2 regions of the Lysinibacillus parviboronicapiens genome follow, and region 1 is predicted to be linked to the other one. Evidence: riboswitches for the same ligand, from Rfam matches in the RefSeq annotation. Region 1 holds a riboswitch; the other holds the start of a gene.
The links. Region 1 has a riboswitch for FMN ahead of ribE (riboflavin synthase). Riboswitches for the same ligand answer to the same signal wherever they lie in the genome.
Positions count from the first base shown of each region.

Region 2: linked by a shared signal. The riboswitch ahead of C9J31_RS06650 (ECF transporter S component) and the one ahead of ribE (riboflavin synthase) in region 1 are both predicted to bind FMN.

Region 1 covers NZ_CP073713.1:1,730,590-1,737,862, reverse strand. Annotated here, with positions in the region: gene C9J31_RS08180 (DUF1540 domain-containing protein) at 302-517, opposite strand; gene C9J31_RS08175 (spore germination protein) at 777-2,219, opposite strand; gene ribH (6,7-dimethyl-8-ribityllumazine synthase) at 2,383-2,862, opposite strand; gene ribB (3,4-dihydroxy-2-butanone-4-phosphate synthase) at 2,879-3,508, opposite strand; gene ribE (riboflavin synthase) at 3,520-4,158, opposite strand; FMN riboswitch at 4,369-4,494, opposite strand; FMN riboswitch at 4,639-4,764, opposite strand; gene C9J31_RS08155 (SDR family NAD(P)-dependent oxidoreductase) at 5,004-5,762, opposite strand; gene C9J31_RS08150 (ABC-F family ATP-binding cassette domain-containing protein) at 5,862-7,273, opposite strand, start outside.
Region 2 covers NZ_CP073713.1:1,410,517-1,417,789, reverse strand. Annotated here, with positions in the region: gene C9J31_RS06665 (methyl-accepting chemotaxis protein) at 1-642, shown strand, start outside; gene C9J31_RS06660 (STAS domain-containing protein) at 694-1,080, shown strand; gene C9J31_RS06655 (sodium-dependent transporter) at 1,127-2,473, opposite strand; gene C9J31_RS06650 (ECF transporter S component) at 2,709-3,296, opposite strand; FMN riboswitch at 3,522-3,717, opposite strand; gene C9J31_RS06645 (RNA polymerase subunit sigma) at 3,906-5,216, opposite strand; gene sigX (RNA polymerase sigma factor SigX) at 5,213-5,746, opposite strand; gene C9J31_RS06635 (ATP-binding protein) at 5,915-7,273, opposite strand, start outside.

The DNA of each region.
Region 1 (7,273 bases):
CGTGAACGAGCACGACAAAAATATAAAGGTAGCATATATGGCAATCAAACCATTGTAAAAACGTATGTTTGTATGTAATGTAAAAGCAGGATTTCCCTATAAAAAAAGGAAAAGCACGAGACCTAGCAGGAAGCGTTAGCGACCATGCGGCTCGTGCCTTACCCACGGAGAAAACAGCGGATTTCTACAAAAAATGTTGAAAGGAGCTGTTTTGAGCCCCTTTCCACCTGACCAAATCATTGAATTTAAGGTAAATCACAAACCGTGGTAATCATCATCATTGTTGTACAGAGCAAATTCACTATTCTTTTGTTCGGAATGTTTTACAGCACGTGTCAGACGATTGGTTTGCTTCTTCAGATTTGAACTGTAAATCAAAATCCGAAGCAAACTCTGTGTTATGTTTGCTGTCTAACTTGTAATCCATATCAATTTCAATTGCTTCCGCTCCGCAAATGTTTCCCTTGGCATGGAAAACACAATTTGAAACAGTACAGTTCACTTCTACATTTGGCATAGCTCTCCACCTCTTTCATGAAATAGGTCATGAAAAGTACAGAAAAGGCCTTTCCTTGCCTCATCCATACTCCTCAATACGTAGGTTGTCCATTTCATTTTTTTTTACAAGTGTAGCAGTAAATTAAAAATGAACAACCTGCACATCACTGAAATTGATAGGTATTTGCACCAATCATATTGAAGTGAAGCACTTGTTCAATGGTTGAAAAAGTAAAAGACCAGGCACTCGAATCCTGGTCTTAAAACGAAACCATGTATTAGTTCTTACTTGGTGCCCGTGTCTTATCTTGTGGATTTAAAAATTCAGGCCGTTTACTATATCCTTTTGGTGTTGCACGTACTAGAGATTTTTTAATATCTTGCCAATTAAACTCTGCTGCAATATTTAAGTATGGTACACCCAATACTCGAATATTTGCCGCATAAAGAATAATGAAGAACAGTGACATAAAGAAACCAAATAAACCCAAAAAGGCAGAGGCTATCACAATAATTAATCGGAAAATACTCATTGCCGTTACAAAGGATTGATTGACAAGTGTAAAGGCTGCAATACTTGAAATCGCAATTACTACAACCATGGAAGGGCTAGTGACCCCTGCTTTAATAGCAGCATCGCCAATTATTAATCCCCCCACAACACTCATTGTTCCACTGATGACAGATGGAAGACGTAAGTTAGCTTCACGGAATAATTCAAACATAAATAACATAAGTAGTATCTCTATAACGGTTGGAAATGGCAGTCCTGTTCTCGATTGAACAATAGTAGCTAACAGTAGCACCGGTAATTGCTCTTGATGAAATGTTGACAGGGCAAGCCAAAAACCTGGCATCAGTATACTGATTAAAATCGCTACTATGCGTAGCAATCTTTCCAAAGAGCTCACTACGATTGGATAATCATTATCTTCACCTATTTTAAATAGTAATAACATATTGGCAGGCGTAATGATGGCATATGACACGCCATCAATCAGAATGACAATCCGCCCTCGCGATAAAGCTTGCAATGCGAAGTCAGGGCGACCCGTATAGTCATGTCTCGGAAAAACTTTATCGTTTTTTTCAAGCCTTTCCATCAACAAATCTCCACTAAACACAACATCTATATCCACTTGGTTTAATTGATTTTTTATTATGCCCAGCATATTTTTATTTGCTATATCCTCAAAATATAAAACAGCAACTGTTGTTTTGGAACGCTTGCCAATTTCCATCGTCTCCACGCTCAATGAATTTGTAGGTATTCGTTTCCGTATTAAGGCAATATTAATAAAAACATCTTCAATGAAATCATCTCTCGGCCCTTTAACAATTAATTCAAGTCTTGTTTCTTCAGGTTTTCGATTTGGTTTATCGGCAATATTACTTGAAAACAGAAAGTTTTCTTTTTCAAAGTAAAGTAAAACATGGCCCGTATACACAAGTGTAATGGCATCCTCTTTGGTCTTTACTTTTTGAAGATTAGGAATGTGTAAATCCTTTAGAATGTTGTCTTCTTGCAATTCCGCTGATATATCTTCGAACAGAGATTGGAGTCTTTGAACTATGACGCTATTCAGTAGCTGCTGATCGATCATCGAATCACATGTAATAAAATGTACTTTGTGTTGATTGAAGTTATATTGTTCAAAAAGTACATCCGCAGAACGTTGAAACAGTTCTTTCAATGTTTTTATAGTGATTACCTGTTCCATTGATGTTCGTCATCTCCTACTTAGCCAGAAGTTAGTGCATAAATGAAAAGAGTATACATTTATACACTTACAAATATTTTTCCCATGAAATTTAATACTATGCAATAAAACGAAACATTCATCCATGGGATTTCCGGCGTTTAGGACATATTTGTAATACTATTTACGATTGGGTTCCCCCGATCATTTTTTTCAAATTCGCCATTTCAATAGCGGACATTGCTGCATCATAACCTTTATTACCCGATTTAGTACCAGCACGTTCGATTGCTTGCTCGATATTTTCAGTTGTCACAATTCCAAAAATAACTGGAACATTTGTGGAAAGCGATACGCTCGCAATACCTTTGGCAGATTCGTTACACACATAGTCATAATGTGTTGTAGAGCCACGAATGACTGTTCCTAACCCGATGATGGCATCATATTTCTTAGTGTCTGCTAGTTGTTTAGCAATAAATGGCACTTCAAATGCACCTGGCACCCATGCAACATCTATCAAATCTTCAGGTACGCCATGACGTTTTAGCCCATCCATTGCGCCATCTAATAATTTACTTGTAATAAATTCATTGAATCGCCCTACTACTACTGCGATTTTTAAGTCTGTGCCGATTAATTGTGCTTCAAAAGTTTTTCCCATCATTGTTGCCCCTCTTCTAAACTGTTATTGTATTTGCTACACTTATTTGTTTGCGTCGATATGTCGCTAAAGCCTCAATTGAAATCATTTTCAAATGATGTTTTTTTGCATAGTGAACGAGGTCGTTAAAACGCAGCATTTCGCCATTATCCCCCATGATTTCACAGATAATGCCTACTTGAATACTGTTGCACAGTCTCGCTAAATCGATAGTAGCCTCGGTATGTCCTCTGCGTTCTAAGACACCATTGTCTTTCGCAATTAGCGGGAAAACATGCCCCGGTCTACGAAAATCAGCGGCTTGCGTTTGAGGTTCAAGCATTTTTTGAATGGTCATTGCCCGTTCATAGGCACTAATGCCGGTTGTTGTATTCTTGTAATCAATGCTAACGGTGAATGCTGTTTGATGATTATCAGTATTGTTGACCACCATTGGTTGCAACGCTAATTTTTGAGCGACTTGCTGTGAAACTGGCGTACAAATGAGCCCTCTACCATATGTCGCCATAAAGTTTATGGTTTCAGGCGTCATAAACTCCGCAAGTGCCAGTAGGTCCCCTTCATTTTCACGATCTTCATCATCCACCACGACAATCATTTTGCCTTGTTTTAAATCCTCTAATGCTTCTTCAATTGAATGTAACAATTGATCGCCTCCTAAAATCCATGTTTCGCTAAATACTCGCGCGTTATTGCGGATGTTGCCTGACCACGCTGTAGCTGATGAATAATGTATTTACCAACCAAATCGGTCTCTATATTGACGGATGCACCAACATTTTTCATACCTAAAATCGTTTCCTTGTACGTATGAGGAATTAGTGAAACGGTGACACTGTTCTGTTCAACATGAAAGAGCGTCAAACTCGTACCGTCGATTGTAATAGAGCCCTTTGGTATACAATAGCTCGACAATTCCTGCGAGAGTGCAATATCAATGTAAACGGCATTTGCCATCGGTCGCTTGCATAAAATTTTTCCCACACCATCAACATGCCCAGACACAAAATGACCACCAAAACGCCCATCTGCCGGCATGGCCCGCTCTAAATTCACCGCATCGCCAACTGTGAGCTGTACTAAGTTTGTAGCTTTCACCGTTTCAGGCATCACGTCCATCGTCAGCTCTTGCTCATTAAATTGCGTCACCGTTAAACAGACACCATTGACCGCAATACTATCACCAAGCCTCACATCATCTACTATCTTTGGAGAAATAACTGTTATTTTCATACTTTGCTTATTGTTTTGCAAGGTTTTAATGACGCCAACATCCTCTATAATCCCTGTAAACATTTTGTCACCCACCTTCTCTTCTATAATTCGATGATTCGATTGCTATCCGTCACTTCAGCGGTTCTATCCGTCACTTCGATAGTCCTATCAGCCAATCCTTCTAAAAAAACAAAAAACCCCTTTCAAGTAAGGGGTTTGGGAGATTTAATACGATAAGACGTCAACAAATAAACCTAAGAAATATCACAATTTTTAATAGGTTGCCATCTCATTGTTCTTCTCCCATCCAGACTATAACTGTCGGTTTTGGATTTGCACCAAATCAGCTTGCGCTCACGGACTTTGAATTGCTTCATCACCGCCGATTGGGAATTTCACCCGACCCCGAAGAACATTTCACGCTATTTAATTTTAGCTAACTACTATCGTTCCTGTTAGTAGGAACAAAAAAACTCCCCAACGAAGATGATGGGAAGTGAATTTATAAAAGCGTACGCAAATAGACCTTATAAACTCATACGAATTTAAAAAGCTTACACTTTTACCCTTCTCCCATCCAGACTATAACTGTCGGTTTTGGATTTGCACCAAATCAGCTTGCGCTCACGGACTTTGAATTGCTTCATCACCGCCGATTGGGAATTTCACCCTACCCCGAAGAATATTTTTATTTAGCTAGTTCTTACGATAACACTATTTTATTTTAATATCTACATTTCACCAAAAATTTTTTAGCTAACAGTGCTATTACATTTAAAACGGCTTGGTCATAAGTGAAGACAAAAACAGCCACATCCCTGGTCAAAAGAAAGCGCAAAGCGATCCTTCCCCAAAGATGTGACTGACTAACAATTAGCTAACCGAGGAGTAGCTCAGTTACTTGATTTATAAAGTAAAACAGGATTTTACACCGTTAAACTGCCATCTACTGTGATCACGGCCCCAGCCATGAAGCTTGATTTATCAGAAGCTAGGAATAATACAGCTTCTGCCACTTCTTCTGGCTCACCATGACGCCCCATGCGTACACGCGACATTTCTTCTGGCACATACCCTGATTTTTCAAGTGTTTCACCAACGCTTTTGAACAGTGGTGTAACGATTCCTCCAGGACATACGGCATTAATACGAATACCCTTATTGGCGAATTCTATCGCTGCCCCCTTCGTTAAGCCGATGACAGCATGTTTACTAGCAGAATAAACAGCGATACTGTGCTCTGGACGAATTCCAGCAGAAGAAGCCGTATTTATAATTGCTCCTTTTCCTTGCTTTTCCATTACAGGAATGACATATTTCATACCAAGGAAAATTCCTTTCACATTAATATCCATAATCCGATCATACTCTTCCATTTCAACAGTGGTGAAGGGTGCAAACTTTTGGATAATGCCTGCGTTATTGAAAAATACATCAATACGACCATAAGTATCCACAGTTTGATTTACATAATTTTCAACATCTTCTACCTTTGAAACATCCGCTTTGATAAACAGACCTTCTCCACCATGATTACGAATCAGCGCAAGCGTTTCTTCCCCTGTCACTTCGTTAAAATCAACTACTACGACTTTGTAGCCATGTTCGGCAAATTTAATACTAGTAGCTCTTCCAATTCCACTACCTGCTCCAGTAATTACAACAATTCGATTTTCATTAGACATATCTATATTCCTCTTTTCATATGGTTTTTGTTTTTAAATCTATATTACTATGGCCACTATTTTGAATTTGGAGGCCCTCTCGGCATATTCAGCATATTGTTAATTGTTCAGCAATAGCGACTGTTTGTCATTTTGTGATTTAGCACTCACATAGTCATCATAATTACCATTAAATACAATGACTCCAGTTGCCTGTAATTCCAACATTTTATTGGCCAATTTATTAAGAAAATAACGATCATGTGATATAAAAAATAGTGTGCCCTCATAATTTAATAGTGCTTGTTCTAATACCTCTTTACTATACAAATCTAAATGATTTGTTGGTTCGTCCATCATGAGCACATTCGCTTTTTGCAACATCAACTTAGCTAACGCCACACGTGCTTTTTCACCACCGCTCAGCGATGCTATTTTTTTAAAGACATCCTCACTAGTAAACAAGAAATTCCCAAGTACCGAACGAATACTGGCTTCTTCGATATGGGGAAACCTACTCCAAACCTCATTTAAGACCGTATTATCTGGATGTAACGTGGCTTGTTCCTGATCATAATAGCCAATCGATACACCATGCCCCCACTCAATAACACCACTGTCTGGTTGATAGTCCTTTAGTAAAGTCTTCAACAGTGTTGACTTTCCAATTCCATTTGGACCTATTAATGCTACCTTGTCACCCCGCTGTAGCTGGAAATTTATATGTTGCATGAGCGACTTTTGCTCATAATTTTCTCTAAAGGAGATGCTGATATCGCGAACCTGTAACACATCTTTATGGGATGTTTTCTCCAACGGGAAGGACAACTGTAGCAGTTTTAGGTTTTTGAGTGGTTGCTCTAATCGCTTCACTCTCTCAAGCTGCTTACGCTTATTTTTTGCACTTTTAGAAGACGTTGCCATTGTAATATTACGTCGGATGTAATCTTCCATTTTTCCAATTTGTTGCTGCTGTAAGTCATATTTTTTTGCGTGAATCGCACGATTTTTCACTTTACTCTCCACATATTTCGAGTAATTACCTGTATATCGCCTCGCTTCTGTTCGTTCAATTTCATAAATCACGTTAACAAGGGTATCTAAAAAGTAGCGATCATGTGAAACGACTAGAATAGCGCCTGGATATGAACGTAAATAGCCTTCTAACCAAGTTAAAGTAGTAAAATCCAAATGGTTAGTCGGCTCATCCAGCATCAGTAAATCTGGTTGCTGCAGCAAAATTTTAGCGAGTGCAAGTCTCGTTTTCTGGCCGCCACTTAACTTATGAATCTGGGTATTCATGGATCTATTTTGAAAGCCCATGCCACTTAACATACGCCTGATTTTCCCTTCTATTTCATATCCACCTTGTTCCATGAACCATTGTGATTTTGTTGCATAGCGATTCATTATGTCGTCAAACTTTACGGCGTTACCCTCCAAAGAAGGATCACTCATAGTCTTTTCCAACTGTCGCAGCTGTTTCTCAACTTCGAGCAACTCGGCAAAGACATTTAACATTTCACACCAAA
Region 2 (7,273 bases), 320 kb from region 1:
GCCATTAAACACTTAAGCGCGGTAACAAAAACAGTCTCTTATGCTACTGATTCTATTCAAAAGCTTGGTAAGCGCTCTGAAGAAATTGGTGGAATTATTACAGTCATTACAGGTATTGCTGAGCAAACAAATTTACTTGCGCTCAATGCGGCTATTGAAGCAGCTCGTGCAGGCGACCAAGGAAAAGGCTTTGCAGTGGTAGCTTCAGAGGTTCGTCAGTTAGCAGAGCAATCTAGTTTAGCTTCAGGACAAATAACGAATTTAATCAATGATATTCAAGCAGAAACATCCGTGACAGTTCGTACAATGGAAAGTAACTTATTAGCTGTAGAAGAACAAGTGACAATCATTAATAAAGGAGGGAGTGCCTTAAAAGAAATTGTTGAAAAGGTGGTAGAAACCGAAGTAGGCGTTAAACAGATGAAAGCTGCCTTCGCTCATGTCAACGACAATTCTCTCGGTGTCCAACAAGCCATTCAAGATATTTCAAGAATTATTGAGGATTCAGCTGCTGCTACCGAAGAAATTGCAGCAACCTCAGAAGAACAATATGCAACAGTGGCAGAAATCACACAAAGTTCAGACGATTTAGCAGCAATCGCCCATAAATTACAGCATGAAGTAAATAAATTTAAGTTTTAATCTGTAATAAAAGAACACCAAACACGAAAAGAAACATGGAGGCGTTATAGTATGGCTCAGAAAAAAATTGCAATGGATATTAGCACAAAGGCTAATTATATTGTCATTACCTTTACTGGTGATTTGGAATATGGGGTAATCGAGGATATTAAAAAGGATCTTCAAGCTTTGAAATTAGAAACTAAGCACGGCTACATTATCGATATGCAAAAAGTAACGAATATTGATAGTACAGGCTTTGGTATGATTGTCAATTTTGCCAAGAAAGTTTCTGTTAATGAAAAAAGAATTGCCATTATTGTCGTTGATGACTTCATCCTTAACTTATTTGCTATTTCCCAATGTGATAAAATATTCCCAATTGCGAAAAGCGAGGATGAAGCGAAGCAAATCATCAAAGAAGGCTGGTCTGGCGAGTTATCGCTAAGTGAATATTAATATACACAAAGGGCGTATTCAAATGAATGAGTACGCCCTTTTTAATTTAAAATTTTAGCAGCATATTTAACATGACAACACTAATGACAATCGGCACTACAATTAACATTAACAAGCGGTATGTCCTAAAATACCCTTGCCCCATTTGACTGCCTATCAGTAATTCTTTTTTGACAAATTCCTTATCAACCACATAAGCAATAAAAATGGCAATCAATAAATTACCTAATGGCAACATTAAATTTGACACTAAAAAATCTGTTGCATCAAAAACTGTTTTTCCAAAAATCGATACATCTGCTAATAGACTTGATGATAAAGCTGATGGAATGGCAGCGATAAATACAACCACACCGAGTAACAATGTCAATGCAGAACGTGACATCTGACATTTTTCAATAAATGCCGCTACTATTATTTCATATAAACTAAAGGACGATGTCAGTGTAGCAAATAAAAACAGCAATAAAAACATCGCTAAAAATATTTCACCAAATGGCATTTGACTAAAAGCTGTTGGCAGCACCATAAATAATAACCCTGGTCCAGATGCAGGCTCTAAATCAAAGGCAAAGACAACAGGAAAAATTGCTAGACCAGCAAAAAATGACACAAGCACAGTTAGTATCACCACTGATCCTGCCGAATTCGGTAAGCTAACATCTTTTTTCAAATACGAGCTATACGTCACAAGGCATGAAAATCCGACGGCCAAGCCAAAGAATGATTGTCCTAAAGCCTCTAACAACGCCTTTCCTGTAATATGTGTAAAGTCGGGCCACAAGAAGAACTTAACCCCCTCCATGGCTCCATCTAACGTTAACGCACGCACTACAAGTACAACGAACATTAAAAATAATAATGGCATCATCCACTTATTTGCTTTTTCAATTCCATTTTGCACACCAAGTGAGATAACAAGTACATTTGCCAGCGTAAACAATCCCAAGCCAAGCAGTGTAATCCAAGGCGTCCCTATAATGTTAGCAAATAGATCACTAGGGTTCACTGCGGGATCAATCACCGCTCCCGTCACACCAAGGCCGCTATAAACAAAAATCCAGCCTCCTACTACACTGTAAAAAGTTAATAGCAGAAAACAACCAAGCACACCCATACGGCCAACCCATGCCCAGCCCTGTTTCGTAGGTACAACTTTTTTATACGCTGTTACAGCCTCTGACTGTGTACCACGTCCTAAAATATATTCTGATAATAGCATCGGCAAACCAATCAACAATGTAAATAACACAAAAATAAGGAAAAATGCACCACCACCACTTTGACCCGTGACATATGGCAGCTTCCATATTGCGCCTAGCCCAATTGCCGCTCCTGCCGATGCTAAAATAAATCCCAATTTACTGGACCACTGTCCGTTCTTTTGACTCATCTCTTCATACTCCTCAACATTCTAAACTCACACTTATTGTACATGAAATTAAGATTTCCGACTAGACAATCTCTAGTTGACCAGCAGAATATCTACTGTCTCGTGCTGTTATCCGTATTTTCGAGCTTTCTATCCTTCACTTTCGGCTTTCTATCCGTCATTCTAAGCTTGCATCCAGCGCTCCCAAAATCTCATAAAAAAACCTCGAGCATCTACACACTCGAGGTTCGATCTATTATTTTGTGCTATACATTTGACGTTGACGTTCAATCCATTTACGCATTGTAGTGAATAGTAATGCCATGATGGCCGTTAATAAAATACCTTTTACAATGTTGAACGGTAAAATACCCGCTACAATCATTGTATATAAAGAATCTCCAACGACTGGCTCCATGCCTAAGAAGTAAGTGTACATTGGTAAAAATATCGCATAGTTTAAAAGGCTCATACCTACTGCCATCACAATCGTTCCAGCAACTAACCCTCCGACAAGACCTGCAACTGTTTTAAAACGATTAAAGATAAACGTTACTGGTAATATAAATAGAATGCCTGTTGCAAAGTTTGCAAGGTGACCAACTGGTACGCCTGTTGGTGTGCCTGAGAAAATCCAGTCTAGGACATTTTTAAATAATTCTACTAAAATACCTGCTACTGGCCCCATCGTGATCGCCGCGATAAGTGCAGGCATGTCACTGAAATCCACCTCTAGAAACGCTGGAAATGGCGGAATTGGGAAATTAAAAAGCATTAGTAAAAACGAAATACTACTTAGCATACCAATCGTAATAAACGACTGAAGTTTGACATTTTTTTTCATTGTAAAGCTCTCTCCTCTTTGCTGATTCAATCTCGCAAGAAGAAAGGCAACGATACTATCAATTCCAGTTCACGAAAAAACCCCTATGCACAACTAGCATAAGGGAGAATAGGCAAGGTTAAAAAACGCCATTATTAGCTATTTTTTTGCGTTTACTGTGCAAAATCCACACTGAAAAAACGCTCGATTATAGCTAAAATTCGCAACATCGAATGACGATCGTACCTCCATCTTCTCCCATCCAGACTATAACTGTCGGCCTTGGAATTGCACCAAGTCAGCCATGCAAAAAAAGATTTGCACAGGTCGCGGGCTGAAGAATCTTGTAGTAAATCTTTCGAGCTATTGTATGTATGCTACAATAGCGATTTACGATTCTATTACCGCCGGTCGGGATTTTCACCCTGCCCCGAAGATGAATCAATATTATTTTATCTTACAGCTTTACTATAATGAATTATTAACAAAAAGTAAATACTTCTGCTTAAAAAATCCGATTAAGTTTGTCAGTATTAATGCAACACGTTGTTAATATGCCTATATCCCATTACTTCCAATGTTTTATTCTTACATAAAAAAACAGCTACCCTTTAAAGGATAGCTGTTCCGTCATTCCGGCATATATTGCTTATTTGCCCCTACTGGCATTGGTAAGTACTTTGTTAAATCAAAGCCCTCCCAACTGTCCTGTACAACATTATCTAAGCGCAATTTCTTATCGAAGCTCGCAGCCGTTAGCATCATTGCCTCGATTAGCTGTGTTGCACGAACTGCATCCATTGTCATTAGATCAAGTTCCACATCAAAAGTTACAACGACACCATCCGCTTCTTCCTTCACCGTATAATTCACATTTTCTGGTATTGCTGAAACATATACATCATCGTTTTTATGGCGCATGTCTGTAAGTGCCTCTGTTACGGTTGAAAACGTTTTACGGAAATCTGGCGATAAATACTCTGTGCCATTTGTTTCAGTATATACATAAAAATTATAATGTTCTCTTGGTATCAACGCCATTGGCTCACTTGGTTCACCCACTTGCGAAAACTCATAAGCCGTGCCATCTGCATTTTCAAAGGCAATTTCCTTATAATCAGAGTCTGAGAAAGTGTCCTTTAACGACCCTAGATACTTACTTACCGAGGCAGAAGCTATATCATAGGCATTTTTTTTAGGTAATACATGCACAAGTGTTTCGCCTTTTTCTTCCAACTCACCCTTATATGGATGGTAGTTTGTAAAGCCCATTGCTTCTTCATCTATTTGAGGAGCGTATTTTTCATACATTTGCAAAGATGTAGGCTTTTCCTTGCCAAAATCAGCTACAACGCGCTCATTCGGAATAATATACGTCATGGGTACACTCTCCGCTGCTTTTCCTCCGGCTAAACCAATGCGGAACACGACGGCATCTGTTAAGTCTTCTTCGTATACAGATGTTCGGAGCGACATCATCCGAGTATGTTCGGCAACGATACTGGAATCCATTACATTGTCACTACTTTCAATTTCCTTTGTAGCCCTATTTTCCGGCATGCTAGAAAACGTTGCACTATCAGGAGTTGCTTGATCTTTAGGCGAATCATTATTGTTAACAAACATGGACCCTGCTATTAAAGTCAGCACAAAAACAGCAGCAACACTCATAAATAGGGGTATTTTTTTATATTTACGTTTCGTTATCGGTAAATCTTTATTCTCTGCTTGTATAAAATCTTGTTTCTCGTTAACCTCATGCGTTGTTAGTTGGCTTTCAATTGGTCCTTGCACAGCCGCTTGAAGATGGCTATTGTCCTGCAAACGCGCATCTGCCAACAAACGTTGCAACACTTCGTCTTTCGAACGGTGGTCAGATAGCTTAGGGGCGTTGTTCAATACCTGTTCAAGTTGGTCTTCGTCAAACTGTTTATGAGTCATTGCCGTTTCGCCTCCTGTTCACTAACCGGTTGTAACTGTTGTCTTAAAAATTTAATGGCTCGATGCTGCGTCGTTTTTACTTTTGCTTCTGTCCAATCTAATATTTGCGCTGTTTCAGCAATTGATAAGTCTTGGAAGTAACGCATAATAATGACCATTTTTTGGTCGCCTGTACAGTTTTCAAGCGCTGATTCTACCTGTAAAAATTCATCACTGGCCTGTAGTAATTCTTCCGGTGATGGCGTGGTTGAATGTAATTGTTCCGTTTCCCAGTCAAAAAAATCAAGTGAATGTTTTTGGCGTACTGCCTGCTTTCTAAAATGGTCGATGGCTACGTTTTTTGCAATAGCAAATAACCATGTCTTCTCACTGCTATTCCCTGCAAAGTTATCATATGAGCGCAGCACACGAACATACACTTCATGCGCTAAATCCTCAGCAAGTGTACGGTTTTTCACTAAATAAATTAGGAACTGGAACACGTCTTGATGGTATGCATCGTATAGTCGATGGAACACGGAGTCATTCAAAGCACTCCACCCCCGTTCTTATAGTATTTGTCGTCTAACCTTCAAAGAAGTTACACTTTATCTATCTTTACATCGCAATTTTACTGTTTCACTATAATAAATCATTAGTCGTCGTTACACATACACGACTATGTGTGATCGCCTACGTTGTCATGTAGCGTAAAAAAGTTAATCGAATGGTAAATAAAACGTGAACGTCGTACCTTTTTTTAAGACACTATCGACCATAATATTTCCGGAATGTGCCTTGACGATATTTCGGGCAATAGCAAGCCCAAGACCTGTGCCACCTTTCGATCGCGTACGTGCTTTATCTGCTTTATAGAAGCGTTCAAAGACATATGGCAAATCATCCTGAGGAATGCCATGTCCTGTATCCTGTACAGAAATCTTGGCAAAGGTTGGTTCCTTCTCCACTGTCACGATCACTGATCCTTCATCCGTATGACGCAGTGCATTATCAACTAAGTTGGTTAACACTTGCTCAATACGGTCTTCATCTATGCTTATTATCGCATCATCATTAAATTCACTATCGAAAATTAGTTGCACATGCTTTTCCTTTGCGACTTGCGCGAATTTTTGTGTAATACGCTCGAATGTAGAGTTAATCGGTAACTCATCTTTGTAGAGCGTCATATGTCCAGATTCCATACGGGCAAGATCCAATAAGTCCGTAACTAGGCGTCCCATCCGCTTGGATTCATCGTAAATGATTTTAGTAATTTCATTGCGTTCTTCTTGATCTTGAATGAAATCATCCATCAAGGCTTCAGAGTAGCCTTGGAGCATCGCAATTGGCGTGCGTAACTCATGCGACACATTGGCAATAAAATCAGATCGGAGCTTTTCTAGACGATGCTGCTCTGTCATATCCCGAATAACAGCCACCGCTCCACGTATCAATTCCCCACTATAGAGCGGGCTAATCGTGAACGTGTAATAATTTCCATCCATTTCAATTTCCTCTTCAAGCTTATCTTCAAACATCAGTACATGATCAAGCATATGATACAGTTCTGGTGGAATAGGCTTTGTACTTTGTGAACCCTTATTGACAAACCATTTTTGCATTAAACGCTCAGCTGGTGGATTGCTCAGTAATATTGTACGATCACGATTAAATGTAATAACAGCATCAGTCATCGAAGTCAGTATATTCGACAACTGCTCGTTTTCTTGATTGATAACCTCTAAATTGTGTTTCAGCTGCCGCCCCATTTGGTTAAAGGCAACTGCAAGCTGACCGATTTCATCATTTTGTGTGGTAGGCATTTTCGCTTCGAAGTTTCCTTTGGAAATTTCAAAGGCTAATTCACGCATTTTACGCAATGGCGAAGTAATACGTGAAGATAGGAAAAATGCAAAGAATGTCGTTAACACAAAGGCTATAAAAGCCGCTAAAAAGACAATTTTCGTCGTCTCTTTCGATGTTTTATGTAGTGCATCTGGACTTTGATAAATAAAGACCGCACCATGTACTTCATTTTCCACGTTTAAAGGGAAGCCGAGTACGACATACGATTC